Regions from separate parts of the Arthrobacter sp. genome, predicted to be linked through region 1. Evidence: riboswitches for the same ligand, from Rfam matches in the RefSeq annotation. Region 1 holds a riboswitch; each other region holds the start of a gene.

Evidence for each region. A riboswitch is a leader RNA that binds a small molecule or an ion and turns the genes downstream of it on or off. The one in region 1 is predicted to bind S-adenosylmethionine.
Region 2: linked by a shared signal. The riboswitch ahead of RTN46_RS10240 (bifunctional o-acetylhomoserine/o-acetylserine sulfhydrylase) and the one ahead of RTN46_RS14595 (cobalamin-independent methionine synthase II family protein) in region 1 are both predicted to bind S-adenosylmethionine.
Region 3: linked by a shared signal. The riboswitch ahead of RTN46_RS08725 (hypothetical protein) and the one ahead of RTN46_RS14595 (cobalamin-independent methionine synthase II family protein) in region 1 are both predicted to bind S-adenosylmethionine.
Region 4: linked by a shared signal. The riboswitch ahead of RTN46_RS14935 (flavin reductase family protein) and the one ahead of RTN46_RS14595 (cobalamin-independent methionine synthase II family protein) in region 1 are both predicted to bind S-adenosylmethionine.

Annotation. Positions count from the first base shown of each region.
Region 1 covers NZ_DALZXY010000098.1:2,726-10,041, reverse strand. Annotated here, with positions in the region: gene RTN46_RS14600 (cystathionine gamma-synthase) at 1-1,082, shown strand, start outside; gene RTN46_RS14595 (cobalamin-independent methionine synthase II family protein) at 1,209-2,420, opposite strand; SAM riboswitch class I at 2,432-2,545, opposite strand; gene RTN46_RS14590 (GNAT family N-acetyltransferase) at 2,604-3,146, opposite strand; gene RTN46_RS14585 (FAD/NAD(P)-binding protein) at 3,162-5,153, opposite strand; gene RTN46_RS14580 (amino acid ABC transporter permease) at 5,458-6,537, shown strand; gene RTN46_RS14575 (amino acid ABC transporter ATP-binding protein) at 6,534-7,316, shown strand, end outside.
Region 2 covers NZ_DALZXY010000049.1:6,978-14,293, forward strand. Annotated here, with positions in the region: gene RTN46_RS10230 (SGNH/GDSL hydrolase family protein) at 1-47, shown strand, start outside; gene RTN46_RS10235 (homoserine O-acetyltransferase) at 92-1,216, opposite strand; gene RTN46_RS10240 (bifunctional o-acetylhomoserine/o-acetylserine sulfhydrylase) at 1,226-2,542, opposite strand; SAM riboswitch class IV at 2,610-2,727, opposite strand; gene RTN46_RS10245 (VOC family protein) at 2,873-3,514, shown strand; gene RTN46_RS10250 (hypothetical protein) at 5,002-5,553, shown strand; gene RTN46_RS10255 (sugar-binding domain-containing protein) at 5,637-7,316, opposite strand, start outside.
Region 3 covers NZ_DALZXY010000037.1:18,593-25,908, reverse strand. Annotated here, with positions in the region: gene paaZ (phenylacetic acid degradation bifunctional protein PaaZ) at 1-965, opposite strand, end outside; gene RTN46_RS08730 (NAD(P)-dependent alcohol dehydrogenase) at 1,257-2,303, opposite strand; SAM riboswitch class IV at 2,427-2,563, shown strand; gene RTN46_RS08725 (hypothetical protein) at 2,581-2,967, shown strand; gene RTN46_RS08720 (tyrosine-protein phosphatase) at 2,973-3,710, opposite strand; gene RTN46_RS08715 (GNAT family N-acetyltransferase) at 3,820-4,692, opposite strand; gene RTN46_RS08710 (3-hydroxyacyl-CoA dehydrogenase family protein) at 4,944-5,792, opposite strand; gene RTN46_RS08705 (enoyl-CoA hydratase/isomerase family protein) at 5,789-6,538, opposite strand; gene RTN46_RS08700 (acetyl-CoA C-acyltransferase) at 6,556-7,316, opposite strand, start outside.
Region 4 covers NZ_DALZXY010000105.1:419-7,734, forward strand. Annotated here, with positions in the region: gene RTN46_RS14925 (replication-associated recombination protein A) at 1-1,014, opposite strand, end outside; gene RTN46_RS14930 (PhzF family phenazine biosynthesis protein) at 1,528-2,364, opposite strand; SAM riboswitch class IV at 2,512-2,631, shown strand; gene RTN46_RS14935 (flavin reductase family protein) at 2,681-3,190, shown strand; gene RTN46_RS14940 (M66 family metalloprotease) at 3,299-6,502, opposite strand; gene aspS (aspartate--tRNA ligase) at 6,810-7,316, opposite strand, start outside.

The DNA of each region.
Region 1 (7,316 bases):
TGCTGCGTGCCGGGCATGAGTACAGCCGCGGCTCCAACCCCACCCGCAACGGGTTCGAAACCCAGCTGGCAGCCTTGGAGCGCGGCACGGCCGCGTTCGCTTTCGCCTCCGGGCTGGCCGCCGAGGATGCGCTGCTGCGAGCGCTGCTTCGGCCGGGTGACCACATAGTTCTTGGCGGGGACGGCTACGGTGGCACGAACCGCCTGATTAACTCTCTGCTGGCCCCCTGGGGCATAGCGAATACGGCCGTGGATATCACCGATCTGGCAGCGGTAGCGGCCGCGGTCCAGCCGGGATCCACGGCAATTCTGTGGGTAGAGACGCCGTCGAATCCGCTGCTGGCCATCGCGGATCTGGCCGGTTGGGCGAAGGTGGCGCACGAGGCCGGGGCTTTGCTGGTGGTGGACAACACCTTCGCCTCCCCCTACCTGCAGCGGCCGCTGGAGTGGGGCGCGGACGTGGTGGTGCACTCGACCACGAAGTACATCGGCGGACACTCGGATGTCCTCGGCGGGGCGGTGGTTGTGGCGGACCGTTCCTTCCGCGGGCGGGAGTTGGCGGAGACGGTCGGCAACCAGCAGTTCGCCGGCGGCGCGGTCGCTGGGCCGCAGGACTGCTATCTGGCCGCCCGCGGCCTGAAGACCCTTGGCCTGCGCATGGAGCGGCACAACTCTAACGCCCAGGCTCTCGCGGAATGGCTCCGGGACCAGCCCGGCGTCGCCGAGGTCCTCTATCCTGGACTGCCCGAGCACCCGGGGCACGCCCTGGCGGCACGGCAAATGTCAGGCTTCGGTGGGATCGTTTCGGTTCGCTTCACCGGCGGAGAGAGCGCCGCACGGGCCTTCGCCGAATCCACGCGGCTGTTCGCACTGTCGGTGAGTTTGGGTGGGGTGGAATCGCTGATCTGCTACTGCTCGGAAATGACACACGCTTCAGTGCGCGGAACTGAGCTTGCTGTACCGGTCGACCTGGTCCGGCTCTCGGTGGGGGTGGAGGACCTGGCGGATCTGCAGGAAGACTTGGCGGGCGCACTGGAACGGGCCCAGGGACTCCGCAAAGGTGCCGCAGCGCTCAGCAGGTGATGCAGCCGCGCATAGGGACCTGCTCCTGCAGCCAGATTCGGAGCGTTGTGATGGACCGGAACCCCGAAATTTCCGGGTTCCGGTCCATCACAGCCGGTTACGGGCGCTGAAGCCCTGCGGCGTGGATTACTTCCAGAGGCGCTTGGACGCTATTTCCGCGCCTTGGCCCAGTGCTTCCAGCTTGGCGACGGCGATCTGCGGGTGGACTCGCCCGCCGAGCCCGCAGTCCGTGGAGGCGATCACGGCTTCCCGGCCCACCAGGCCGGTGAATCGTTCGATCCGGTCCGCCACCAGCTCGGGGTGCTCCACGACATTCGTGGCGTGCGAAACGACGCCCGGAATGATGACCTTGCCTTCGGGCAGCTTGGTGTCCTCCCAGACGCGCCATTCGTGCTCGTGCCGGGCATTGGCTGCCTCGAACGAGTAGGCGCCCGCGTTGACCTGCAGCACCGAGCCGATGATGTCCTTGAAGGGGATGTCGGTGGTGTGCGGGCCGTGCCAGGAACCCCAGCAGACGTGCAGCCGGATCTGTTCCTGGGGCAGATCCCGCAAAGCCCAGTTGGTGGCCTCAACGCGCAGTTGGATGAACTTCAGGTAGTCCTCCAGCGACGGCTCAGGGTTGATCTGGTCCCAGCTCTCGGCCAGCGACGGGTCGTCCAACTGGACGGTCAGTCCGGCGTCGATGATCGCCTTGTACTCCTCACGCATTGCGTCGGCGCAAGCGTAGAGCAGTTCCTCGTCACTCTGGTAGTAGTCGTTGGCGATGCGCGCGCAGGACCCCGGGGAGAGCGACGCGACGAAGCCTTCGGCCAGTCCGGCGGCGTCCAATCCCTTCTTCAGGTTGGTGATGTCCGAGGCGACCAACTCTTGGCCGGTATAGGTCAACGGGCCAGCGACCTTGGGCTGCTTGACCGACTTCCGGTGCGCCAGGACACCCGAAGACGGGTCGGTGTAGGCGTCGTTGAACTTCACCCGGTCGCGGCGGTCGGTGAACGTGGTCAGCACAATGTTGCCCGGGGAGGAGCGGTGGACCTGGTCGTCCGCCCAGCGGTCCACATCGGTGGCCTGCAGCCCGCCCAGCCGGGCGAACGAATAGTTCCACCAGGCCCCGTAGTCCACCGATGAGGACATCGTGTGGCCGTACTCGCCGTCGTTGGCGATGTCCACTCCGAGGTTTTTTTGGCGTTCGACGATGTCTATCACTGACGCCTCGAGCAGGCCGAGGAACTCCTCCGTGAGGCCGCCGGCTTCCTTTGCCTCGTTCGCCGCGAGCAGTTCCGGTGTTCGGGGCAGGGATCCGGCGTGGGTGACACGGATGCGGTCAGTATTCAGGGGCATGGGAATGGTCCTTTCCATCGGTCCTGGCAGTAGCACCACTACCGTTGCGAACCGCCGTGAGACGGTCCCGGGGTTGGTTGCTGCGGCGTCATCGATCCAGGTCTCTCGGCCGCTCGGGATGGGAGCTCTCATCAAACAACGGGGGCTCCTGCATGTGCAAATTGTGTCCTGCCAGTAGGTGTTTCAGGAGTTCGCCGTGATCACCGGCCTCTGCCCGGACGCACCAGCCGGTATTTCCTTGGTGAAGGCCAGATGCTTGACGGTTTCCGGATCAGCCGAGGGATCGAATCCGGGGCTGTAACCGGTGGCCAAGTAGAGGTTTTGCGCTTCCGGTTGACGCGAGCCGGTCGTCAGGTAGACCCGGCGGTAGCCACGGCGCCCGGCCTCCGCCTCGAGCTCGGTCAGCACCTGGCGAGCCAGACCCCGGCGCCGGTGACCTGGATGGGTCCAGATGCGCTTGAACTCCGCGGTCTGCTCGTCATAGCGGCGGAAGGCGCCGCCGGCTACAGACTCCCCGTCCTCCTGCAGGATCAGCAGTGCGCCATGCGGGGGTGCGAACTCCACCGCCGGGTAGCGGCGCATCTCCTGACCGGCACCGCCGAAGATGCTGCCGTATCGGCGGTCGTATTCCGCGGTCAGCCCATCGACCAGTGGCTGCACCCGAGGGTCCTCCAACGGCAGATAGAGCAGCTCTGCAAAGGCCCCTCGGGGCGGAGGAAGGGTCATCAAAATCCTTTCGGTTCAGACTAGCGAGGAGTGCAGCTGATTGATGGCGGCGGCCAGCCGTGCACCGGAGGTGTCCCCCGGAGCTAAGGACATTGCCGCCAGGTCGGTGAGGATCAGCCGTGCCAGCGCATCGCTCTCGCGGAACGGCGCGGCGTTGCTGTTCGGCCGGGCGAAGGCCCCGCTGCCCCAGCCCGAGGTCGCGGGGCCGACGGCGTAAAGGCCCGTTCGGGTGCCGCCGTCTGCACCGACGAGCCGTGCGGAGGAATCCACTAACAGCTTCCCGGTGCTGGGATCCGACGGCGAACCGCCTGTGCGCTCCTCGCAGCCGAGGCCGGACTTATGGAGCGTCAGCAGCAGAGGATTCGCCGAGCCTTCCACAGTGGGCCTGGGCAGCCGGGCTTCGATGAGGGCGGTCGCTCTCACTGTATGGGGAACCTGCGGGGAGGATGCCGTGAACAGGCCGAGCTTTTCGTCAGTGCCCACCTCCAGCGCAGGGCCAAGGAATAAGAGGTAGCCTGCCTCGTGCAGCGCCAGCAGTTCGCGCAGCCGGCGGGCCGGCGGGCCGGAGTCCACGTAGCTGAAGAAACCGTGCCACCAGCCGCTGACCAGCGGGCGCGAGGCAGGCGTGAGTACTTCCGCTGGAACCAGGCGGCCCAGTTCGGAGTACACGCGCAGCAACGCCAGGAACAGGCCAAGCGTTTCTGAGTTTGCCCCGCCGTCGCGCAGCCTGAGGTCTTCGCGGATGTGCGCGGAAACCATACTTTGCACTTCCGCAGGCCCAGCGAAAGCCACCCCGGCCAGCGGATGGTCAAGGTCCTCGAACTCCAGCCGGTCCCCCGCCGCGGGGACGGCTTGGTCCACCAAGGCCCGTCTCTCATCCGAATACCAGGCGGCGGCGTCGAAACGGACCACAAATTCGGACCACGGCAGAGCCACCCGCTCCGGATGCCCGGTGAACAGCTCCTGGTAATAGCCAAACGCGGCATCCTTGGCCAGCAGCGGCCAGAGATGCTGCCGAAAATCCAACTCGCCGTGCGCCTCTTGCAGCGCGGCGACGGTGCCTGCGGTCAGGTACCGCGGCGGACGGGCCGGTTCTCCGCGCAGTTCAGTACTGATTTTGGAACGGTACGGCACCCCGCGGCGGGAACCTGCCCACAGCCGTGGTTCGTTCCCGGACGGGATGTAGCGCAGGGAGCCCCCGGGCGCATCAACGAATTGGCCGCCGCTGCCTTCCATCAGCTGCACCACCAGGTCGATGAAGGCCAGTCCCATGCCGGAGACGATCACCTTCTGTCCCGGGCGCAAGGCAGAAAAATCGACATCGTTGGTATAGGCCGGCGGGGTGTGGAAGAGGTTGTGCCTGGCCGCAAAGCCGGCATAGCCAGCGGATTGCGGGTCGGGTACCGAATCCGTGTGCCCTATGGCAACCACAACGACGTCGGCAGGCAGCGCTGCCCCCGAGGCCAGCCGCACCACGTAACCGCTGTCCTCGGCGGAAACCTCCACGGCCTGGTCCCGGTGCACGGTGACCGGAACCTGCTGACCCAGTGCCTGTACCGTGCGTCGGAAGAACCATTCGAGGTACAGACTCTGCAGCCGGCGGGTCGGGAACGTCATCGGGCGAAGGCCGGCAAGCTGGCGCGCCAGATCTGCGTCCGGAACCTGCGCGTCCGTGATGCTGCCGTCCGCCACACCGCTGGCCCATTGGAGTAGACCGGGCCCCACTGTGGGCGGACCGGCGCACTCCACCGAGTCGTCGGTGAACATGGTGACATCGGCGGCCCTGGAATTGAGCTTCAGCAGCGGACTTTGGTCCTGCCGCCAAATCCGACCGGAGCCGGGTTGGTGCGGCTCCACCACGTGAACAGCCAGCGGGCCGTCAAAGAGCCGCGGCCGGTTGGCGGCCAGCCGTTCCAGGATCAGGGCCGCCCGCGGACCGCCGCCGACAAAGACGATTCTCTTGCGGCCGCCGCCCAACGTTCGGCCTGGCGTGCTGTCAATCGGCATGGCGCTCCTTCCCGGGCAGCGGTCGGGCCCGCGGTCTCGCCCATCCTAGGAGCATCCTCGGGGCCCCGTGGTGCTTGGGTAACCGGCCTTCACCGGCGGAAATAATGCGCAATGCGAGGACATTCAGGGCCTTGGCAGGTACCGCGGTGAAGCCAATGCGTCGCCGGTTTACTCTGCACGACACCGGCCTTGGGGACTCCGCCGGAGTTGTTCTAGATTCAGCCAACCTTCTGGTTTTCCGGATAGGGAACGAAGCCTCCTGCACCGTGCAGGACAGGCCTCAAAACATGAAGGAGGTGGGCGTATGAGTTCCGCCGCACCCAAAATCCAGACCGGCCAGGAGCCGGCATCGCCGAACGACGCCGTGCCTCCGGTTCCGAGACCTGAGGCTGCCAGCTCCGGTAGTTCCCGTGGCTCCGGTGGTTCCGGCGGCGGCCGTCCACCGTCCAACGGAGCCGGCACAGGCACAGCCTTGGACTACTCCGGCTATCCGGTGGTGGCAGCACGTCATCCGTGGCGCTGGGCCGGGACGGGACTGGTGGCCGTCGGCGTCGCCGCGATCCTGTGGTCGCTCCTGACGAATCCGCGCTGGGAATGGGACGTGGTGGCCCAGTGGTTTACCGCCGCGTCGGTGCTCCGCGGCTTAGGGGAGACCCTGAAGCTGACGGCCATCGCCGGCAGTCTCGGCTTTGTCCTGGGCTTCATCCTGGCGCTGATGCGGCTGTCCTCCTCACGGCTGCTGGCCTCCGTGTCCTGGACCTTCTCCTGGATCTTCCGGTCCACCCCGCTGCTGGTACAGCTGCTGCTTTGGTACAACCTCGGGTACCTGTACGAAAAGGTGTCGCTGGGGATCCCGTTCACGGACGTTCGCTTCTTCGAGTTGCAGACCACCACGCTGATCAGCCAGTTCGCTGCAGCCGTCCTGGGGCTAACCCTGAACCAGGCCGCCTATTCGGCGGAGATCATCCGCGGCGGCATCCTTGCCGTGGACCAGGGCCAGCTTGAGGCGGCCGCGGCGCTGGGCATCCCGGCCTGGCGCCGGTCCACCCGGATCGTGCTGCCGCAGGCCATGCGCTCGATCCTTCCCACTGCCTTCAACGAGATCATTGGCCTGGTCAAGGGCACCTCGATTGTCTACGTCCTGGCCTATTCCGACTTGTTCTACACGGTGCAGGTCATTTACAACCGCACCCAGCAGGTGCTGCCGCTCCTGCTGGTGGCCACCCTCTGGTACGTGGCGATTACCTCGGTGCTCAGCGTGTTCCAGTACTACATCGAGCGCCACTACTCCAAGGGTGCCGTGCGTTCACTGCCGCCAACGCCGTTGCAGCAGGTCAGGCAGCTCTTCTCCACCCATGCCAAGAGAACCGAGGCCACCCGATGAGTCAGCCAGCCGTCCCGGCCGCCGTCGAAACGGACGCTACCGCCGCCACCCGGGGGCTGGTGGAGATCAACAGCGTTTACAAGTCCTTCGGCCAGGTCGAGGTGCTGCGCGGCGTCTCCCTGACCGTGCAGCCGGGCGAGGTGGTGGTGGTCCTGGGCCCCTCCGGGTCCGGCAAGTCCACCCTGCTGCGCACTATCAACCATCTGGAAAAGGTCGACGCCGGCCACATTGCCGTGGACGGCGACCTGGTGGGCTACCGGGCCCACGGCGGCAAACTCCATGAGCTGCGGGAGAAGGACATCCTGGCCCAGCGCACTCACATCGGCATGGTGTTCCAGAATTTCAACCTCTTCCCGCACCTGACCGCCGTCGAGAACATCACCGAAGCTCCGATTTACGCTCAGAACCGCCCGCGCGGGCAGGCACGGGCGCGGGCCCTGGAACTGCTGGAGCGCGTCGGCCTGTCTGACAAGGCAGACGTCTACCCGCGTCAGCTCTCCGGCGGGCAGCAGCAGCGGGTGGCGATTGCCCGGGCACTGGCACTGAATCCAAAGGTTGTGCTGTTTGACGAGCCGACTTCCGCACTGGACCCCGAACTGGTCGGTGAAGTGCTGGATGTGATCCGTGGCCTTGCCGATTCGGGCACAACGCTGATCGTCGTGACGCACGAGATGGGCTTCGCCCGGGATGTGGCCGACCGCGTGGTGTTCATGGACCAAGGCCAAATCGTGGAGGAAGGCACCTCACTGCAGATCTTTGCTGCGCCGCAGCACGAGCGC
Region 2 (7,316 bases), on a different contig from region 1:
TGCCGCAGGGTTCGGGCGAAGGCGCCGGCGCACTGGACGAGGCCTAAGCCGGTCCCGGCCGGGACCGCGCCCGGCCGGGATCGCCCAGGGGTTAGGCGAAAAAGCCCTGTTCCAGGAGGCCGGAGAGCTGCAGCACATCGGTGAGGAACCCGTCGTGGCCGATCGGCGCGCTGATCAGGTGCACCTGATTCTGCCCCGGCAGGGCTGCAGCCAGTTCATGGGACTGCTCCGGGAAATACAGCCGGTCGCTGTCGACCGCGGCCACGAGGAATTCCGCTTCCGTGCCGGACAGGGCCTCGGCCAGACTGCCACGCCCGCGGGCGACGTCGTGGCTCATCAGCGCCTCAGTGAGGATGACATAGCTGTTGGCGTCGAACCTCCCGGAGAGCTTCTGTGCCTGATGATCCAGGTAGCTTTCCACCTGGTACCGTCCGCGCCGTGCCGGAAGCGGCGATCCGAGGGGATCCTCCCCCGGCTGCGGTGTCCGACCGAACCGGTACTGCAGTTCAGGTTCTGACCGGTAGGTGATGTGCGCGATCCGCCGGGCCAGTCCGAGGCCTCCCGTCGGTGCCCGGCCGTTGTAATAGTCGCCGCCGTTGAAATCAGGATCCAGCCGGATCGCTGCCACCTGCGCCTGGGCGAAGGCAATCTGTTCCCCGGTGCTGGCCGCGGTCGCTGCGATCACTGCGCAGCGGGCCACCCGCCCGGGTTCGGTGACAGCCCATTCCAGGGCGCGCGCCCCGCCCAGTGATCCGCCGAGCACAGTGTGCCAGCGGCGGATGCCCAGCAGGTCGGCCAGCCTGGCTTCGGCGCGCACCGAGTCCCGGATGGTGACAAACGGGAAGCGGGATCCCCAGGGCAGGCCGTCCGGATCTGCCGATGCCGGGCCCGTGGAGCCGTAACAGCCGCCGACCATATTGATCGAGACCACAAAAAAGCGGTTGGTGTCCACGGTCCGGCCCGGGCCGACAAGTCCGTCCCACCAGCCCGGTTCGTCCGTGTCTCCCTGGGCGACATGGGTACTTCCGGTCAGGGCGTGCGGGATCAGCACGGCGTTGGAGGCGTCGCGGTTCAGCCGGCCCCAGGTTTCATACCCCAGGACCACGTCCGGCAGGATGCCGCCGGTCTCCAGTTCCAGGGTGCCGATCGAGGCGCACTGCAGCACCCCGTCGATGGTGCTGACGGGGTGCTGCGGTGCGGGTGGATATGTTGTCACGGGAATGCGTCAGGCTCCCTTGGCGGCGCGGAAACCGGCGTCGAGGTCCGCGATGATGTCATCCAGGTGCTCCAGACCGACCGAAAGCCGCACCAGGCCCGGGCTGACGCCGGCCGCTGCCTGCGCTTCGGCGCCCAGCTGGCTGTGGGTGGTCGACGCCGGATGAATCACCAGCGAACGGACGTCACCAACGTTCGCCACGTGTGAATGCAGTTCCAGGGCGTCCACGAAGCGTTTGCCTGCTTCGACGCCGCCGGCGATTTCGAAGGACACAATGGCGCCGGTGCCGCGGGGCCCGTACTTGCGTCCTCGTTCGTACCACGGGCTCGACTCAAGGCCTGCGTACGCAACCGAGACGACGTCGTCGTGACCTTCCAGCCAGGTGGCGACGGCGACAGCGTTCTCTACGTGCCGTTCCACACGCAGGCTCAGGGTTTCCAGCCCCTGGGCCAGGAGGAAGGCGCTGAACGGCGAGAGTGCCGCACCGAGGTCGCGCAGCAGCTGCACGCGGGCCTTGAGGATGTACGCCAGGTTCGCACCGAGTGCTCCGTTGGCGCCGAGGTCCCGGGCGTAGACCAAGCCGTTGTAGCTTTCATCCGGGGTGTTGAAGCCCGGGAACTTCTCCGGGTCGGCGCCGAAGTCGAAGTTGCCCGAATCCACGATCACGCCGGCGATTGTGGTGCCGTGGCCGCCGAGGTACTTGGTAGCCGAATGCACCACGATGTCCGCGCCCCATTCAATGGGACGGATCAGGTACGGCGTGGCCAGGGTGTTGTCCACGATCAACGGGACGCCGGCCTCGTGCGCGACGGCGGAAATACCCTCAATGTCCAGGACGTCCTGGCGCGGATTGGAGACGACCTCGCCGAAGAACGCCTTGGTATTGGGCTGGACCGCTGCGCGCCACTGCTCCAAGTTGTCCGGATCAGCCACGAATGTGACTGTGATGCCGAATTTCTTCAGGGTGTGCTTGAAGAGGTTGTAGGTTCCGCCGTACAGGCTGGGGCTGGCCACGATGTGGTCCCCTGCCTCGGCGATGTTGAGGATGGCGTAGGTCTCGGCTGCCTGGCCCGAGGCCAGCAGCAGTGCCCCGAGCCCGCCCTCCAGTGACGCGATGCGGTTCTCCACCGCTTCCTGGGTGGGGTTTCCGATCCGCGTATAGATAGGTGCAAGTTCAGCCAGGGCGAAACGGTTGGCAGCTGCTTCCGCACTGGGGAATACGAAGGACGAGGTCTGGTAGATAGGCAGGGCACGGGCGCCGGTGACGGCGTCGGGCTCCTGTCCTGCGTGGATCTGGCGGGTTTCGAACGACCAGTTGGCAGACATGTTGCTCCCTTTTTGACCAGGGGCCCCACAGGAACCGATGCCGGAAGTACTCCGGATACAGACGTGTGGCCCGCGCTTGCCGTGACATCCTTTTGATGCCCAGCCAGGTCTTCACCCGGGGCACCCCACCGCGGTTGGAGGGTTGCCGGCCAGCAAGCCGGGGCTATCTGCTGGCGCTCATGACCTGTACCCATAGAACCAACGGACACTCAGTTGCGCAACCCATATGACGCAGCGTGAATTCATTTAGTTCCCCTAACAGGTTCCACTTTTGAGCTGCTTAGGCTGGCCTTAGTCGAGACACAGGTCACAACGTGTCAAGATATTCGCATGCGCCTGGATCACGTTTCTTACGCCTGCGAATCCGACGGCCTGCTGGCCACCACGGAACGCATTGCTGCTGCCCTCGGGACCGAATATGTCAAGGGCGGGGTTCACCCCCGTTTTGGCACCCGCAATATGATCCTGCCCCTGGCTAACCACCAGTACATCGAGGTGGTTGAAGTCCTGAACCACCCGGCTTCTGACAAAGCACCCTTCGGCCAGGCCGTGCGTGCCCGGTCCGAAGCCGGCGGCGGTTGGATGGGCTGGTGTGTCGAGGTCAATGACCTGGCTCCCTTCGAAGAACGGCTTGGCCGTGCTTCGGTTCCGGGAAACCGGAAGTTCCCCGACGGCCAGGAGCTGACCTGGCGGCAGATCGGCATCAACGGCCTGATCGCCGACCCGCAGGTTCCCTACATGCTGCGCTGGGATGAGGACAAAGCGGATCTCCATCCGTCCCGTGCCCTCTCCGGGACCGTGTCCTTGGAGTCCCTGACCATTGCCGGCTCTGCCGCGCGGGTCACGGAATGGCTGGGTATGCCGGTCGAGGAGCCGCTGGAATCCGTGGATGTCACCTGGGTTTCCCCGAAGGGCACCCCGGGCATTATGTCCGTTTCCTTCGGGACGCCTTCCGGCCTCGTCGAGATCTAAAAACCTCGTCCCGGAGGGATATCCCTCCGCTTCGGGACTCCCCTGCCACATCGGGTCAATCCTGCGCGGGCGTTTCCCTCCCCTTGGGGACTCCCCTGCCACATCAGGACAGCTGCGGGTGGACGGACTGGATTTACCAGTCCGTCCACCCTTTTGCTGTCTATTTCGGCTGACCGGGACGGCGTCGATTTCGACAAAGGTGTTGGCGAGGGCCGAGCTGCCGCCCGGTCGGGCGGTCGTGGGCCGGGCGTGTGCTGGGCCGGTTGGGTCGAGTCGGGTTGGGCCGGATCGGGTCGGACGTTTCGAGGCCTTCAACGTATCTCCGCGTTGCCCGGGTCTGTGGCGCGGGCGGCGCTTGCCCGGATCTGTAGTTTGGTCCTGACAGGGATTGTCGGGGCTGGGATGGTCCGGACATCGCGCCGGGTATTGACGCAGAACGGCGCCGGTCTGAGTGTTGGCTGGCGCACTGCTCGGTTCAGTTCGGCGATTCATTCAGGGTGCTGGCTTTGTTTAGGGTGGCGGCTCGTTCGGGGCGGCGCATCTCAGGAGGGTTCCGGCGGATGCTTCGGCACGCCTGTCCCCACCGTTCTTCCGCCCGCACCCTCCCTCTGGAAACCCCTGCCGTTATGCAACCTTTGTTCCCTCCGTTTTGGTAAAATCCTCCCGCTTTGTGACGTTGTTTCCCTCCGTTCTGGGAAAGTCCGCCCACTCCGTGCACCACGCCCCTCCGTTCTGGGAAAATCCGCCCACTCCGTGCACCACGCCCCTCCGTTCTGGGAAAGTCCGCCCACTCCGTGCACCACGCCCCTCCGTTTTGGGAAAGTCCGCCCACTCCGTGCACCACGCCCCTCCGTTTTGGGAAAATCTGCCCACTCCGTGCACCACGCCCCTCCGTTCTGGGAAAATCCTCCCGTTTTGTGACGTTGTTTCCCTCCGTTTTGGGAAAATCCAGCCGTTATGGGATTTCCCTCCGGAGCGCCCTGGCAGGGAAATCCCAAAATGGTCGATTTCCCCCAAACCGTAGGGTTTTCCACAGATGGGGACCCCAACATCCAGGCAAGATCGTGAAGGTCCAAGATTGGAGAATGCAGCCAGCTCTCCTTTTTTCGTCGGACGCAGATCGGGACGGTCCCGGTCGGCGATCCCTTGCCAGTCGGTGCCGCAGCGGGGAGTTGCTACGGCTGAGGCCGGGCGTCTACGTCTCCGCTGCCCATTGGGAAAACCTCCCCCGTTGGGAACGCGAAATCACGAAGCTGACGGCAGCTGCGGAGCAGGGCCGGAACCCTCGGGTCCTGCTCCAGGAGTCGGCTGCTATCGCTTGGGGAATTCCCACCATCGGTTCTTCCAACGAGATCATGGTCCTGGCCTCGGCCCCTTCGCATGCACGACGTCGAGGAGGAATCCGCTGGGCCGAACGGCAACTGCTCGAACCTCTCTCCAGGATCGCAGGGTTTGCCGTCACATCTCGTGCGCAAACGGTTCTCGACATGGCCGCCTACCTGCCCTTTGAGCCCGCAGTTCCAGCCATGGACCACGTCCTGCGGCCCGATCCGTTGCGCGGACTGGCCCCGTTGGAAAAGGCAGACTTGAAGGACCTGGCGCAGGCGCTGCCAACCCAAGCAAAACGAACCCGTGCCCTTCGGGTCATAAATTTTGCCGACAAGCGATCAGAATCAGCGGGAGAGTCCCTTTCCCGGGCGGCCCTGCACCGGCTCGGCTTTCCGCCCCCGGAGCTGCAGAAAGAGTTTCGCTCTGCCGGCGGCCGGGTGCTCGGCCGGACAGACTTCTTTTGGCCTCAGCAAAATCTGGTCGGCGAGTTCGATGGTGCTCTGAAGTATGGGCCAGCACTAAACGGGGTCGGCGGGCAATCCCAGCAAGCCCTACTGCAGGAAAAGCGCCGAGAAGACGCCATCCGCGCTACCGGCGTAGGATTTGTGCGCTGGGTCTGGGCCGCCCTCTTCAAAGCACCTGAGGACCCGGACGGCCTGGCGCAAATACTGACTCGGGCAGGACTACCCAGAACCCGACGGCGACAATAGAGCTCCGGCCCGCAGGGACAGCCATGCCCCAAACCGAAGCGGCCAGGGTCGCAAACCCCTACAGCGATCCGCGTGCCGCACGTCTACACCGAGGAAGCCGCTGCAGCCCGGATCAGCCCCCGATTGATTTCCCGCACCACCCCGGCGTCGAGCTTCAGGACCTTGCGGTCATAAGTGAGCAGCCCGTTCACTTCGTCCTCGACGTCGGCCAGCTGGGTGTAGACGGTGGCAGCCAGTCCAAGCGCCACGGCCGGCTCGATCTGGGTCCGGTGCAGTTCGGTGAAGGCGTGTTCGAGCTCCGCCCGGGTGTGCAGGGTTTTGCCGTAGCCAAAGACCGAGCTGTTCCAGGTATGCCCCTCCACGGGCAGGCTGAAGCCGCCGTATTCCGAAAGCACGATGGCCCGCGGATCGCGCTGCCAGCGCCGCCGGATCCGGAACGGGACGGCGTATACGTGCAGGCTTTTGGTATCTCCGGCGCCCTGGTCGTGCCAGCCGCTGGCGTGGTCGATCCCCCGGGTCGGGTCGAGTTCCCGCAGTTCCGCGGCGACCGCGGCGGCGTCGAACTGTCCCCAGCCTTCGTTAAAGGGGACCCACAAGGCGATACTCGGCACGCTCCGCAGCAGTTCCACGGTCTCGCGCATGTCCCGGCGGAATGCTTCGCGTCCGGCGGCGTCACTGCGGCCGAACTTTGCGTAGCGGCGGTCGCTGCGGCTCCCCCGGCCGGGAAGCGGCAGCAGTTCCGGAGCACGCCCGGCGCCCGTGCCTCCGTTGACCAGATCCTGCCAGACCAGCATGCCGAGCCGGTCGCAGTGGTAATACCAGCGCATCGGCTCGATCTTGATGTGCTTGCGCAGCATCGTATAGCCCAGGTCCTTGGCCGTCTGGATGTCTTGGACCATGGCTGCGTCGGCCGGGGCGGTGTAGAGCCCGTCCGGCCAGTACCCCTGGTCCAGCAGCCCGGCATGGAAGTACGGCCGACCGTTGAGCAGCAGCCGCTGGTGCCCGTTCGCATCCTTACCGGTGCCGAAACTGCGCAGCCCGAAGTAACTCTGGACGGCGTCCTCCCCCAGCCGCACGCTCACCGAGTACAGGAAGGGATCCTCCGGACTCCACAGCCGAGGCTGCGGCACCTGCACGCGCAGCGGCTCCCCGGGGACTGCTGTACCGCGGGCCACCTCCGCCCCCTCGGCCATCACGACGATCTCCGCGCGCCCCGGTTCCGGTGTCAGGAACGACGCCGAGACCGCACCTCCCAGCGCACCGTCTGATCCGGGCACCGGCGCACCCGCACCAGCCGGCGCACCGCCGGACCGCGGCCCGGCATGAACCGTGAATTCGACGCCGTCCAGCGATGCCAGGGGTGTGATGACAAGATCCTGGATAAAGGTTTCGGGGACTTCTTCCAGCCAAACGGTCTGCCAGATCCCGGACTGCGCCGTGTACCAGATCCCGCCGCGCTCGAGCTTCTGTTTCCCCCGCGCAGCGCCGTTGGTGTCGCTGCCGTCCAACACCCGCACCACCAGTTCCTGCTGCTCCCCGGGGACAAGCAGATCGGTGATGTCGAGGCTGAAGGGCAGGTAACCGCCGTCATGCCCGCCGGCGCGGCGGCCGTTGACGACTACCGTGCAGGACTGGTCAACGGCACCAAAGTGGAGCAGCACCCGCCCGCTCGACTGCCCGCCACGCGGCAGGCCCGGCGACAAGCCAGGCACCCGCCCGGAAACCGGCCCGACGCGCGGCAGGGAAAAGCGACGCCGGTACCA
Region 3 (7,316 bases), on a different contig from region 1:
TTCACCAGTGCCTTGGGGACGATTGCGCGGCGGATGCTGGTGCACTTCTGGCCGGCCTTGACGGTCATTTCGGTGACCAGGGACTTCACGTAGGCGTCGAACTCCGGGGTGCCGGGAACGGCGTCGGGGCCCAGGATCGAGGCGTTCAGCGAGTCGGTTTCGCTGGTGAAGCGGACGCCGCCTTCCACCACGTTGGAGTGGGACTTCAGCTTGTTGGCGGTCGACGCCGATCCGGTGAAGGAGACCATGTCCCGGTAGTCCAGGTGGTCCAGCAGGTCGCGGGCGGAGCCGGAGATCAGCTGCAGCGATCCCGCCGGAAGGATGCCGGATTCGATCATCAGGCGGACGGCGGCCTCGGTGAGGTAGCCGGTGGGGGTGGCGGGCTTGACGATGGTCGGCACGCCGGCCAGGAAGGCCGGGGCGAATTTCTCCAGCATGCCCCAGACCGGGAAGTTGAAAGCATTGATCTGCACGGCGACACCGGGAATGGAGGTGTAGATGTGCTCACCGATGAAGGAGCCATCCTTGGACAGGACTTCCGCGGTGCCGTCGATGGCCACGGTGGCGTTGGGCAGTTCGCGCCGGCCCTTCGACCCGAAGGTGAAGAGCACGCCGATGCCGCCGTCGATGTCCACCAGGGAATCGATTTTGGTGGCACCTGTGCGGGCGGAGATTTCATAGAGTTCCGGCCGGCGGCCGTTGAGGTACTGCGCCAGTTCCTTGAGCTTCAGGGCACGCTGGTGGAAGGTGAGGCCGGCCAGCCCGCGGTGGCCCACGGTGCGTCCGTGCTCGACGGCGGCGGCGGTGTCCAGCCCGTCGGTGCTGACCAGGGCCAGGAGTTCGCCGGTGCTGGCATCACGGACTTCGGCCGGGCTGGCAGCCGCCAGGCTGCCGCTCTCCGGGGTCCACCATTCGTCCTGGACGAAACTGGGGACGACTTGCACGTCTATGGCGGTTGAGGTCATCTTCGACGGACCCTTTCGATACTGGACGTTGGTTTCGGATCGCCCGGGAGGCCCCCGCCGTCCCGGCTGGAGCCGGGTGCGCACGCGGATAACTGACCGGACGGTCGGTAATCAATCCAGCCTACATGAGAGTGCGCTGGAGCACACCACCGGGGTATCCCCGGAGCTCGAAACAGCGAACGACGGCGGCACCCCCTCTCCAGGGGACACCGCCGTCGTTGATCGCAGCAGCACCGGGGCCGCGGCTCCGCAGGACGCGGTGCCGGGGCGCTGGTTACTTCTTAGACGTAACTACTTCATGTGCGGAACAACCACGGCACGGCCGCTGAGCTCGCCCGATTCCAGCTTCCGGTAGGCCTCGAGGGCGTTATCCATGCTGTAGAGCTCCACCTCGGGCTTGATCTGCCCGGCGCGGTACATCGCCACCACTTCATGCAGGTCTTCGATGGTGCCCCAGTAGGTGTTGGTCGTGGTCGACTCGTACGGGGTGGTGAAGAAGCTCCATTCGTACGATCCGCCGGCGATGCCAACCACAGTGAACCGGGACTGCGGTGCCATCGATGCGGCTGCAGTCTTGATGGTCGGAGAAACCCCGACGAAGTCGAACGCAGCATCCACGCCGCGCCCGCCGGTGATCTCCCGGATGCGTTCCACCTGGCCCTCGCCGCCGGGAACCACGATGGCCCCGGCAGCTTCGGCCTTCTGCATGGCCTCTTCCTTCATGTCAGTGGCAATCACGGTGGCGCCGGTGAGCGCCTTCAGGATCTGCACAGCCATCTGGCCCAACCCGCCGAGGCCGATCACCAGGGCGTATTTGCCGCCCCCAGCCAGGTTCGGCAGGGAGTTCTTGATGGCGTGATACGGCGTCAGCGCTGCATCGGAAAGCGGCGCAGCGGCGACGGGATCGGCGTCGCCCAGCGGGACCAGGTTCCGGACCGGGACCACTACATATTCAGCCATGCCGCCGTCGCGGCCCAGCCCCATGCCCAGGTAAGGGATCTCGGCGGCGTTCTCGCAGTAGGTGTCCTGTCCGCGGGAGCAGGCCTTGCAATGCCCGCAGCCCACCGGGCCGTAGACCAGGTAGGCGCCGCCGACCTCTACGCCGCTGACACCTTCCCCGAGTTCCTCGACCCAGCCGGAGTTCTCATGGCCCAGGACGAACGCGGGCGGAATCGACCCCGGCGAGCCTTCGGAAAAATCCTTATAGATTGCGACGTCGGAGTGGCAGGCACCGGCGCCTGCCACCTTCAGCAGGACCTCGCCCGGGCCCGGCTTCGGCTTTTCGACCTCCGTCAGGGACGGGAAAGTCTGCCACTTCTCAAATACAACTGCACGCATAATGCCTTCTTCTTTGAATCGGTGAGGCGAATTTTCGTCGCCATCCCCACTATATGCATAAACATCTAGTGGAGTCACAGTGGCCCTTCCCGGCGGGAGCGGAGGCTGCTAGGGTAAGCAGTGCTTCACGAGATGTGGCCTCCGCACCCGGCACCACCGGGCAGGAAAAGCTCCGACTGGCCTCACACCAACCCCATTGTTCGGCGGGTGGTTCGGATGACGAAGCGGCCCGCACCAACCGTTGCGGGCAAGGACAACCCATCAAAGGACAAACACTGTGGCTTACTCCAGTGACTCCCGCGTCCGTGTTCCCCCGGGCCGCACGGCGCCGGCACCCGCCCGCACCCCTTCCGGCCCCCAGAGCGGATACGACGACTGGATTGACGTGGAAGTGCACGCCGACCCAGAGCTCGACGTCATCGCCCTGGTGCTCGACGGCGCCCAACAGCTCGTGTGGCACCCGGACGTGGCGCGGGTGGCGCTCGCACTGGCTTCCGCGGCCGACTCCGCACAGTGGTGCCCGCGGCACTCGATGCTGCTGGTACCGGGTGGTTTCCAAAGCCCCGCAGGCAGCTCTTTTTTCTGCTTGGCCACTCTGGAGCGCCCGCACCGGTGCAGCGGGAAACCACTTCCGGCTGAGGCCGGGCTTCCCATGCCGCAGTAGCGGCTTCAGTCCAGCAGCCGGGCCCGGAGCCGGGCGAGGGTGTCCTCCCCGGTTCCGGCCGTACGCAGGTACGTTTCGGCATCGAGCACCCCCAGCACGTCCCGCAGTTCCTGCCGCGCGCCGGCATTTCGTATGGCGAGCTCGGCGTCGCTGAGGGGATGTTCACGCGGCTGCCGCTGGAGCCGGTGCCACTCGTTGATTCCCGCGGCGGCCTGCTGGTAGTCCCGCCAGATCTCCTCCTCCGCTGCTCCGGCGAGCTGCAGCAGGAGCAGGGTGACCAGGCCCGTGCGGTCCCGCCCCGCGGAACAGTGAATAACGACGCCGCCGGGAGGCGCATCCGCGAGGGTCCGGGCAATCGCGGCGAACTTCTCCGGCCAGCGGTGCAGGTTTTCGGGGTAGAACCGCGGTGAGTTCAGGTACGGGCCGGTCAGTGCGGTGAATTCCGGGTCGGCGGCTTCCTGGGTGGGCCGGTTCAGGAACCGGATGCCGGCAACTGCCGACGGCGGCACCACCGGATCGGTATCCCGCCGGCCGATTTCGGAGTCGTTGCGCAGGTCCACCACGGTGCGGACACCGGCGTCGTACGCCTGCTCCCAGCCGCGTGCCGTGATCCATTCGGCCCGGCCCATCCGGTAGATCCGGCCGGGCTGGAGCCTGCGTCCGCGCGCGACGGCGATCCCGCCGAGGTCGCGGGCGTTGACCGCGCCGTCCCAGTCCACCGTTCCGTTGCTGCCGCTGTTCATTGCCCCAGCCTAGGCGCAGGACATTTCGGGGAGGCCCGTGCCTCACGCAGGGACGGCGTTCCGTTCGGCGTGTGACGATCCAGCGCTGAGTGGGGACACCGTCGAGGCCTCACGGGCCGCGACGCCAATCGGTAACCTCGGGATAGGCGGAGAATCCGGCCGCCAGGTAGGTGGATACGGCGCCGGTGTTAGAGCTCTCTGCGCAGACAATGGCGCTCGATGAGCCCATCTCGCGAAGCGATGCCGCGGCCGCCCGCGTCATGATTGTGCCGTATCCGCGGCCGCGGTGCTCTTGATGCACCCCCATCGGCTCGATGAGGCCGGGACGCCCGGCGCCAGCAGACCATACCGTGGCGACGGCGACTGCACGACTGTCGTCATGGAGCGAGAGGATGCGCACGGCTTCGAAACATGGTCCCTCCGCTGCTGCCCGCCATCCAGCTACGAATTTGCGCAGCCGCTCGTCCGGCATCGGCGTTCCACGAAAAGCCGACCAGTGAACAGACACCCACTCATCAGTGCAACCTGGTTCGATGGTCTCGATCCGGTGACCGGCAACCTCGACAGTCGCTGCCAGATTACGCTGGAGCGGTGTCCACGGCTCGTCGGGTGACCACCCCTCCTTCGCGAGTTGCCCGGAGAGAGCTGACGCGCCGCGCGCCTCGATGGTTGCGCTTCCTGCATCGAGGACACCAGCGGCCGGCTCACCGACGTCCGCGGCGATGCGGACAGCGAGAGACTCGTCCTGGTGCCGGGCCGGGTCCATCGCGAATCGCAGCAGCTGGGGGCCATCGAGGAGCGCGATCGCCAGAACGGTGTCTCCATCCGACCACACCCGTGTCGCAGCGGCCGTGGCAGCAGCTCCACGCAGTGAGTACCAGCCCAAGTCGCCCGGATGCAGATGTAGTGGTCCCTCGTCGTACTGCCACTGCTTCAGCACGCCAACTATCTGATTGAGCTCGTTGACGTCAGGCGTTCTCACTTTGACGTCCATGAGTCCTCGTCTCCCATTCCTACAGAGCCAAACCGCACCATCGCTGTCACGCCGATCCGTGAAGGCAACGTTCCCCGGCATCTCCAGCCGCGAAGCCCCCAACCTAGCACTCCGGCTCAGGCCTGGTGCCAGCACGGCATCGAGCAGTCGGGGGCGGTTTGAGTTGCGCGGACGACAACCCCGGTTAACGCAGCAGCCCGCGTCCGGGAAGGACGCGGGCTGCTGGATGATTCGGGAGGTTAGCTCCAGTCGAAGAAACCCTTGCCGGACTTCCGGCCGAGTTCCCCGCGGGCCACCTTGTCCCGGAGGATCTGCGGCGGCTCGAAGCGCGGGCCGAGGGTGGAGGCCAGGTACTCCGCGATGCCGAGGCGCACGTCCAGTCCCACAATGTCCGTGGTTTTCAGCGGGCCGGTGGGGTGCTTGTAACCCAGGACCATGGCGGCGTCGATGTCCTCGGCGGAAGCCACGCCCTCTTCGACCATGCGCATCGCCTCGAGGGCAATGGCCACGCCCAGCCGTGAGCTGGCGAAGCCCGGAGCGTCGTTGACGACGACGGGTGTTTTGCCCAGGTCGGCAACCCAGGCGCTGGCTTCAGCAGCCAGTTCCGCGGAGGTCTGTTTGCCCAGCACCACTTCGATCAGTGTGGAGGCCGGCACCGGGTTGAAGAAGTGCAGGCCGCAGAACCGCTCCGGGCGCTGCAGCTTTCCGGCCAGTTCGGAGACGGAGAGGGACGAGGTATTGGAGGCGAGCCAGGCGTCGTGGTCAAGCTGTTCTTCCACGGCAACCAGGGCCGTGGCCTTGAGGCTGAAGTCCTCCGGCACCGCCTCGACCACCAAGCCGGCACCGGCAAAGTCGGCGTAGTCGGTGGACACGCTCAGCCGTGCGGTCAGGGCGTCGAGGGTTTCGCTGGTGGTGCCACGCTCAACACTCTTGGCCAGGTTTCCGGCTACCCGCTCATACGCGGCCTGGGCGGCGTCGGCGTCACGTTCCACAACGACGACGGCGGCACCTGCCGTGCAGAAGGCGTGCGCAATGCCTGCGCCCATACGGCCGCCGCCGAGGACACCGACCTTGGAGGGAACTGTCATTTCTTGTTCTTCCTTTCCAGGAATGCCTGCATGCGGTCGAACTTCGCCTCAGACTCGAAGAGGATGCCCTGGGCGAGCGTGTCGATCATGGGATGGGCTTCGGCCGGGGCAGCGAACACGGATTTGGTAATCCGCACGGCCAGCGGGTCCTGCTTGGCAATCCGGTCCGCCAGGGCATTGGCTGCCTCCAGCAGGTTCCCGGCGTCGTGCACTTCCGTGACCAGGCGGGCTGCGAGGGCTTCGTCAGCGTTCAGGACCCGGCCGGCAAGGAGGATTTCCTTGGCCAGCGGTTCTCCGACAAGTTCCTTCAGCCGCCAGGTGGCCCCTGCCGCAGCCATGATGCCGAGCGAGGTCTCCGGGTTCCCGATCTTCACTGACGGTGTGGCGATGCGGAAGTCGGCGGCGAACGCCAGCTCCGCTCCCCCGCCCAGCGCATAGCCGTCAAGGGCGGCGATCACGGGCATGGGCAATTTGGCGATCCGGACGAAAATGCTCGAGTTGATTCCGCGCAGGGCATCTTCCCGGCGGCGTTCCCGCAGCTGGGCGATATCCGCCCCGGAGGCGAACACCCCGGCCGTTCCGGAGAGGATCAGGATCTTCGGATCGCGTTCCAGCGCGGCGCAGAGTTCGTGCAGTTCATCGACCATCGTCTGGTCGATGGCGTTGCGGACCTCGGGCCGGTTCAGGACGGCGGAGACCCGGTCCTCGCCAACGGTGACCTGCAGCGTAGTAAACCCAGCGGCAATATCTGAGAAGTCAGCCACTAGACGGCCTCGAGTAGAAGTGCCGTGCCCTGGCCAACACCGACACACATGGTGGCGATGCCGTGGGACGCACCTTCACGTTCCATCCGGCCTAGCAGGGTGATCGCGATGCGGGAGCCGGAGGAGCCGAGCGGGTGACCCAGGGCGATTGCGCCTCCGTCGTTGTTCACAATGCCCTCATCCAGGCCGAGGCGGCGGATGCAGGCCAGCGACTGGGTGGCGAAGGCTTCGTTGAGTTCGACCGCGCCGATCTGGTCCAGCCGGATGCCGCTGCGCTGCAGGACCTTCTGCGTGGCCGGAACCGGACCGATGCCCATGATTTCCGGCGGTACGCCGGCGGAGGCTCCGTCCACGATCCGCGCACGGGCGGTCAGGCCGAGCTCCCGGATGGCGCGGTCGGAGGCAACGATGATGGCGGAGGCGCCGTCGTTCAGGGAGCTGGCGTTGCCAGCCGTGACGATCCCACCCGGCTTCACCACGGGGCGCAGCTTGCCCAGAACCTCCATCGAGGTGCCTTCACGCGGGCCTTCGTCGGTATCCACCACGGTCTCACCCTTGCGGCCCTTGACGGTGACCGGAACGATCTCGTCCTTGAAACGGCCAGCAGCAATGGCGGCCAGCGCTTTCTCATGCGAGCGGACGGCGAACGCGTCGGCATCTTCACGGGAGATATTGTCCGTGGACGCGAGTTCCTCAGCCGTTTCCGGCATGGAGTACGTCATTTTGCCGTCGCGGGACAGGTCGCCGGAGGCGAAGCGTT
Region 4 (7,316 bases), on a different contig from region 1:
CTGCAATGCGGTCGGGTCAGCCATGCCGACGTCTTCCGCGGCGGAAATCATCAGCCGGCGCGAAATAAAGCGCGGGTCCTCCCCTGCTTCGAGCATCTTGGCGAGGTAGTGCAGGGCGGCATCGACGTCGGATCCCCGCAGGGATTTGATGAAGGCGCTGGTGACGTCGTAGTGCTGGTCGCCGGCGCGGTCGTAGCGCAGCGCCGCAACGTCCAGGGCCTGTTCGGCGTGCGGGAGCAGGACGGTGGGGATCTCTTCGTCCGGATCACGTTCGGAATAGGCGACGCCGGCAGCGGCCTCCAGTGCGGTCAGACCGCGGCGGGCATCCCCCGCGGCGAGTCGCACCAGGTGTTCAAGTGCCTCGTCGCTGAGCTTGATCCGCCCGGCCAGCCCGCGTTCGTCGTCGACAGCCCTGACCAGAAGATTGGAAATGTCTGCCTCGGTCAGCGGCTTGAGGGTCAGCAGCAACGACCGGGACAGCAGCGGCGAGACGACGGAGAAGGACGGGTTTTCCGTGGTGGCGGCGATCAGGACTACCCAGCGGTTCTCCACACCCGGCAACAGGGCGTCCTGCTGGGCCTTGTTGAACCGGTGGATCTCGTCGAGGAACAGGACGGTGGTGAGGCCGTGCAGGTCCCGGGACGTCAGGGCGTCATCCATGACCCGCCGCACATCCTTGACGCCGGAGGTGATGGCCGACAGCTCAACGAACTTCCGCCCTGAACCGCGGGCGACGACGTGGGCCAGGGTGGTCTTTCCGGTGCCGGGAGGGCCCCAGAGCATCACCGACGAGGGGCCGGCGGGCCCGGCCTGGGGGCTTTCGGCCAGGGTACGCAGCGGGGAACCCGGCGTCAGCAGGTGCTGCTGTCCCACGACCTCGTCGAGGCTGCGCGGACGCATGCGCACCGCCAGCGGGCTCCGCGGGCGCTGTCGGGCGCTGTCGCCGTCCTGATCTCCTGCCCCGCCGATGTCCTCGAGGTCCGGATCCTCATCATTGCTGAACAAGTCACTCACGTTTCCAAGGCTACCCGCGCCCTCCCCCTCTCCTTGGCGCATGCTCTCCCCTTGGCGCACTCCCGCCCCCTGGACCCGGCCGGCCGGGCCGTCGGCCCCCGGGCCGTTGGTCCCCGGGACGGCCTCCAGTGCGCAGAAATGGCGGGATAGGAACGGTTCATCCCACCAGAGCTGCGCACCCAGGCACCGCGCCAGCCGCCGAGGCCCGCGGGACGGCCTCCAGTGCGCAGAAATGGCGGGATAGGAACGATTCATCCCACCAGAGCTGCGCACCCAGGCACCGCGCCAGCCGCCGAGGCCCCCGGGCCGTTCTCCAGTGCGCAGAAATGGCGGGATAGGGACGGTTCATCCCACCAGAGCTGCGCACCCAGGCACCGCGCCAGCCGCCGAGGCCCGCGGGACGGCCTCCAGTGCGCAGAAATGGCGGGATAGGAACGATTCATCCCACCAGAGCTGCGCACCAGGCCGGCATCGCGTGCACCCACGCGAGTGCTCGCTGCCCTCGGGAGGGGCTTAGAGCGAAACGGACCCGTCAATGCAGGTCACAGACTCCCCGCCGACCCAGATCCGGCCTTCACGCATAAAAACCCTGACCAGCCCGGCCCGATGGACCGCCGTACCCTGCGTCACCGTGTAGCGCTCCTCTGCGAGGCCCTCGCCGATCAGCCACTGGGCCAGTCCCGCGTTCAGGCTGCCGGTGACCGGGTCCTCGGCCACCCCCAGGCCGGGAGCGAAAGCGCGGACCTCGAAGTCCGTTTCGGCGGATTCGGGCTGTGGAGCGATCACGCCGACCCGCAGGTTGCCGAGCGCCGCGTGGTCCGGGCGCAGCGAGAGCACGGTCTCGGCGTCGGGCAGCAGCAAGCCCATCCATCCCGGCCCGTTGTCCACCCACTGGTGGCCTCGGACCTGCTCCGGCGACAGTCCCAGCGCAGCCGTGACCCGGGCCAGGATGTCCGACTCGACGGGGCCGGTGCGGATGAGCCGCGGCGCGGCGAAGGCAGCCAGTCCGGCATTGACCCGCAGCGGCACCAGCCCGATGCCGCATTCCTGGACCACAAGCCCCGGCCTCATTGGCGTGTTGCCCGCCTCCGTCCAGGCGTGGCACGTTCCAAGCGTGGGATGTCCGGCGAACGGGATCTCTCCCCCGGGTGTGAAGATCCGGACGCGGTAGTCGGCGTCCTCCTGGATCGCCGGGAGCACGAAGGTGGTCTCCGAAAGATTCGTCCAACGGGCGAACTGCAGCATCTGTTCGTCATCAAGGTCTTCGCCATCCAGCACCACGGCAAGCGGATTGCCCTGGTAGGGGCGGCCACCAAAGACGTCTACCTGCTTGAACCAGCGTTGTCTCATGCGGACACTGTAATGGCTCTTCCGGCTTGCCGGGGGAACAACCGCCTGCCCGGAGAGCAGCCCGGCCGTTACGAACTGTTGCGAATCATGTGGCCTGTGTGACACGGGTTTGCGCCTCCCTGCGCCGGGCCCTAGGTTGATGGACAGAATCAAGAGTTCCAGCCACAGGCCCTGGCCGGCTGGACGGCAACCCTCTCGCCATAGCGGGGTGCTCCAGGTGACGATTCGGCCGTTCCGGTGGATCTCCCGGTCCGGCAAGTACAGCGTTCCCGTGTTGCCCGCAGGACGGATGGGCGCGTCAGGCAGAGGAAATCCAGTGGCCCTTGAAACCGATCTGCACCCCAATGCGCTCCGCCGGGCGTTCGGGCGTTTCCCCTCCGGGATCGCCGCTCTTTGTGCTGAAATCGACGGCGCTCCCCAGGGGATCGTGGCCTCGTCCTTCACCGTTGGCGTTTCGATGGATCCGCCGCTGGTGATGTTCGCAGTCCAGAACACCTCGCGCACCTGGCCGGTGCTGCGGCGGGCGGTACGGCTGGGCGTGTCCGTCCTGGGGGCGGGGCACGACGGCGTCTGCCGCCAGATCGCCTCCAGGGACGGCGACCGTTTTACCGGCCTGAACGTGGCTGAGTCCGGTACCGGCGCCCTGTTCCTGGAGGAGGCAGCACTCTGGCTCGAGTGCTCGGTCGAAGGCGAGGTGCCCGCCGGGGATCATGCGGTGGTGCTGCTGCGCGTGCACGGCTACTCCACCCACGAAGACGCCCACGAGCCGCTCGTGTTCCACGGATCGAAGTTCCGGAACCTGTCGGTGCCTGAGTTCGCGCTCTAACCGGACGGATTGAAGCAGCAAATCAAACCTCATTCAAAAAGGTGCACGTCCCGCAGCAGGACGTGCACCTTTTTGTTGGTTACCGGTGTCTAGCCGGTGCAGAGGCCGCTAGGCGTCGAGGCCGAGGCGGAAGAGCGCCGCCAGGCTGCCGGCCTTCAACGTTGCCATTCCGGGGTTGGCTGACGTTGTGAGGCCCGTCCAGATCTGATTGGCACCCGCGTTCTTCGAGAACATGCCAACTATTCCCTCGTCACGGTAGAAGTCGAGGTAGCTCGAGACCGAACTCTTGATGTGCCCGTCTGCTTCAAAGAGCCAAACCTGAGATCCGTCGGCCGGGGCGCACGAGGCGGTTTTCACCGGCGTACCGGGCACCAGGCACAGGTCAGGACGCGCCTCGCTGTGGATCGCACCGCGCGCATCCGCAAACCAGCGCTGGGCAGCGGTATCGGCGCACCGCGACTTGTCCTTGGGGACGGTGACGCCGCCATTGTTCTCCAGTACGAGGCAGTGGCCGTTGTTCACGAGGACCCGCCCACCGCTGGGAAGGACCTGGGTGGGGCTTTCCGTGAATCCGCTCCTGGTCAGGAGTGCCGTGAGTTCTGCCGTCGTGGCGGGGTCCTTCGCATCGAGCTTCGCCTGGTTCGCCTCAATGAACGCATCGATGGAGGCAGTGGCGAAATTCAGGCCGGCAAGCGTCGCCAGGCTGCCTGACTTCAGCGTGGCCATACCGGGGTTCGCTGCGGCGGCCAGACCGGTCCAGATCTGGTTCGCCCCGTTTGTCTTCCCGTACATGCCCGCGATCCCCTGGTGCCGGTAGAAATCGAGGTAGCTCGAGACCGCGCTCTTGATATGCCCGTCGGCCTCAAGCTTCCACACCTGTGATCCTGCAGCCTGGGAGCACGCGGCAACATTCACCGGAGTACCGGGAACGAGGCACAGATCCGGGCGCTGTTCGCTGTGAATTGCACCGCGGACGTCGATCATCCAGCGCTGGGAAGCAGTGTCGGCGCACAGCGCCTTGTCCTGCGGCACCGTCACGCCGAGGTCTTCGCCAAGGACGAGGCAATGCCCGCCGTCGACCAGCAACCTGCCTCCCTGCGGAAGCACCTGGGTGGGATTCTCGACGAAGCCCAGCGAGGACATCAACTTGAACAGTTCCGCTGTGGCGGCCGGATCCTTGGCATCGAGCTTGGCCTGGTTCCCCTGGATGAAACTGTCGATCGAGGCGGCGGCCGCCGTTTGTGCCTGGACTGATTCGGCCACGCGCCGGGCCTCCGGTGTGAGCCCGCTCAGGTCATCCTTCCAGCTCTGCAGGAGCACAGTGCCGTTTGTGTCCAAGACTGGTACGGCCTGGTTGGCAACGGCCTGGAGCTTCGCTTCAAGCTCCGGCAGTTCAACGGCACGCAGGGCTTCGTACCCGGCTTCCTGGCCAATCACGACGGCGGGGCGAAGCGGCTCCTGATCTGCTGCAATGCTGATCGAGTTGCCGAGCTTGGTCGTTGTCCCATTCACCCGGCAGTAGATCGAGGCATCGGTCGGCTTATCCGCTTCGGCGAGATTGACGTTGAACTGCTTGACGCCGTTGCTCGCCAGCAGGGCCGTCTGCTCGACGTGCCCGTCCTGGAAGGTGATATCCAGCCAGCACCGGCGCGTTGAGTCAGTGGCCTTGGTGTCCGCCTGCGGGAGGTCGAATACGTTGCCGTAGTTGCTGCGGAAGGCGGGGTAAAGCACGGTCTGTTCAGGCACCGATGGGTTGTATCCACCGAGCAGGGTGTAGACCGGAACGCCGACCTGGGCGGGTTTGGGCGCCGAGAACGCGGGCGTCTTCACCTTCGCATCAACGTAGGCGCCTGCTGCGGCATCCCAGTCCCGGTAGCCGCTGGGGTAGGACAGGTCCGGGACAACGGTGGCCAGGGACCGCTGGGTGATCTCCGTGCTGTAACCGGTGAGGTGGGTGTAGCGCGAGAGGGTGCTCGAGTTGCTGCCGCCGGACATGGCGTCCCGGTGGTAGTTGTAGAGGCCCTGGTAGTTCTGCGTGAAGCGCCCGGCGTTCAAGTCGAACCCCTCGGCGGTGAAGTCGGTGTTCGAGGAGAGATTGGAACGCATGCGGTCCCGGTAGGCAATGTAGCCCCAGCCGCTTTCGCTGTGGTGGCTGGCGTTGATGACCCGGTCATCACCCTGCTTCGAGGTATCCACCCCCGGATAGTGTCCAAGACCGTAGGAGTGGCCGAGCTCATGGCTGAGCTCGTTGCCCACGGAGTCGTACAGGGTCGCCATCCCGTTGCCCCCGCTGAGGCCGTGCGTCTGCACACCGTTGGCATAGTTTCCGGCCGAGTGATGGATGATCCGCTGGTTGAACGTCCCCGGCTGCCGCTGGTCCATCGACCCGCTGGTGGTGCCGAAATTGGCGAGGTTGATGCCGGTGCTCACCTGCGCCTTGCCGACGCTTTCGCGCAGGTCGCCCGAGTAGACGTCGCCGTTGACGGCGCTTTTGCCTTCATAGATGACGCCGGAGGACACGATGACCTTATCGAGGCGAACCGGCTCATAAACAGCCATCGTGAGTTTGGAGACCGGAATGGTCTGGAAGTAATCGGCCCCGGACTTTTCCGGCTGGTTGAACATGTAGTGACCATCGGACTTCGGGTAGTCCGTGAGCATGCCGAGCTCGATCGAGCTGATAATCATCTCCGCCGGCGCAGCGAACTGGATGTTGCTCCGTGCGAGCACTCCGGTACCCGTGTCCGTTGTAAAGGTCAGCTCCAGGCCCGGTTTCATCCAATTCCAGGGCAGCTCGGCAGTCCAAGCTGTCGAGGAATAAGCGACGTCGGCCCGGTTGTTAGTGATGTCCATATCGGAGCGGGGAATATCCGACGGCGGGGCCAGTTGGAGCGTCCCCTGGGGAACCCCGTTAATGGTGGCCGCTACGCTTACTCCCGAGGCGCCTGAATGGGGCGAGAAAAGGAGCAGCGCCGCCCGGTCTGCCACCAGCGAAGGCATCTTTGCCGCGGCATTTCCGGCCGCATTGATTGTATGGCTCTGGGCAAACTGCACCTGGCCTGCAAGACCCCCTGTGAGGTCATTGCGGAGCTGGCGCTCCGTCCCCGCCGCGGTGGTGTCATAGAATCCGGCAAGGTCAAGGGGAACGACGGCGGACGCAGGCTCCCCAGCCAGCGTCTCGGTGCCGTTGCCGGCGTCGTTGGTTGTGGGGACTGCCGTCGAGAAACCGGTGAGTCCGAGGACCAGGGCCGTTCCGACGGTTGCCGTGGTCAGCCGGGATAACAGTGGGGGTGTGAGACTTTTGCGCTGCATTCGTGTTTCCTCGTCGGCCCGCGGTAAATCGACGATGTGACTGATAGTCGGGTGCGGGCAGAAACTAATCGCCTTAAAAACCCTATGAGTGGCAATCTCCAGCCGGAATAGCGGTAGCGCAAAATGGGCACAAAATTCCCAAACTAATTCTGCCGGTCAATCACAAGCATGCTTCATTTTTCCGACACCGAAATCATTCTCGTTTCTGAATTCGCACTAACGCACGAATTTCGGTCCGGAGCCCGTCCCCCGGAGCAGGCAGCAAAAAGCCCGGCCGCCCATGGGCGGCCGGGCTTTTCCCGGGAAACTACTGAGCTGCGGGAGTTTCGTCCTGCTTGTCCTGCTTCTTCTCCGGCTTGAAGTCCACGCCGGCTTCCTTGCGCTGCTGCGCGCTGATCGGCGCCGGAGCGGAGGTCAGCGGATCGTAGCCGCCGCCGGACTTCGGGAAGGCGATGACGTCGCGGATCGAGTCGGCGCCGGCCAGCAGGGCCACCACACGGTCCCAGCCGAAGGCAATGCCGCCGTGCGGCGGCGCGCCGTACTTGAAACCTTCGAGCAGGAAGCCGAACTGCTCCTGCGCGGTCTCTTCGGAGATGCCCATCACCTTGAAGACACGTTCCTGCACGTCGCGCTGGTGGATACGGATGGAGCCGCCGCCGATTTCGTTGCCGTTGCAGACAATGTCGTAGGCATAGGCCACGGCGGAGCCGGGATCGGTGTCGAAGGTATCCATGAACTCGGGCTTCGGCGAGGTGAACGCGTGGTGCACCGCGGTCCATTCGCCTTCACCGGCAGCAACGTCGCCGGCAGCGAC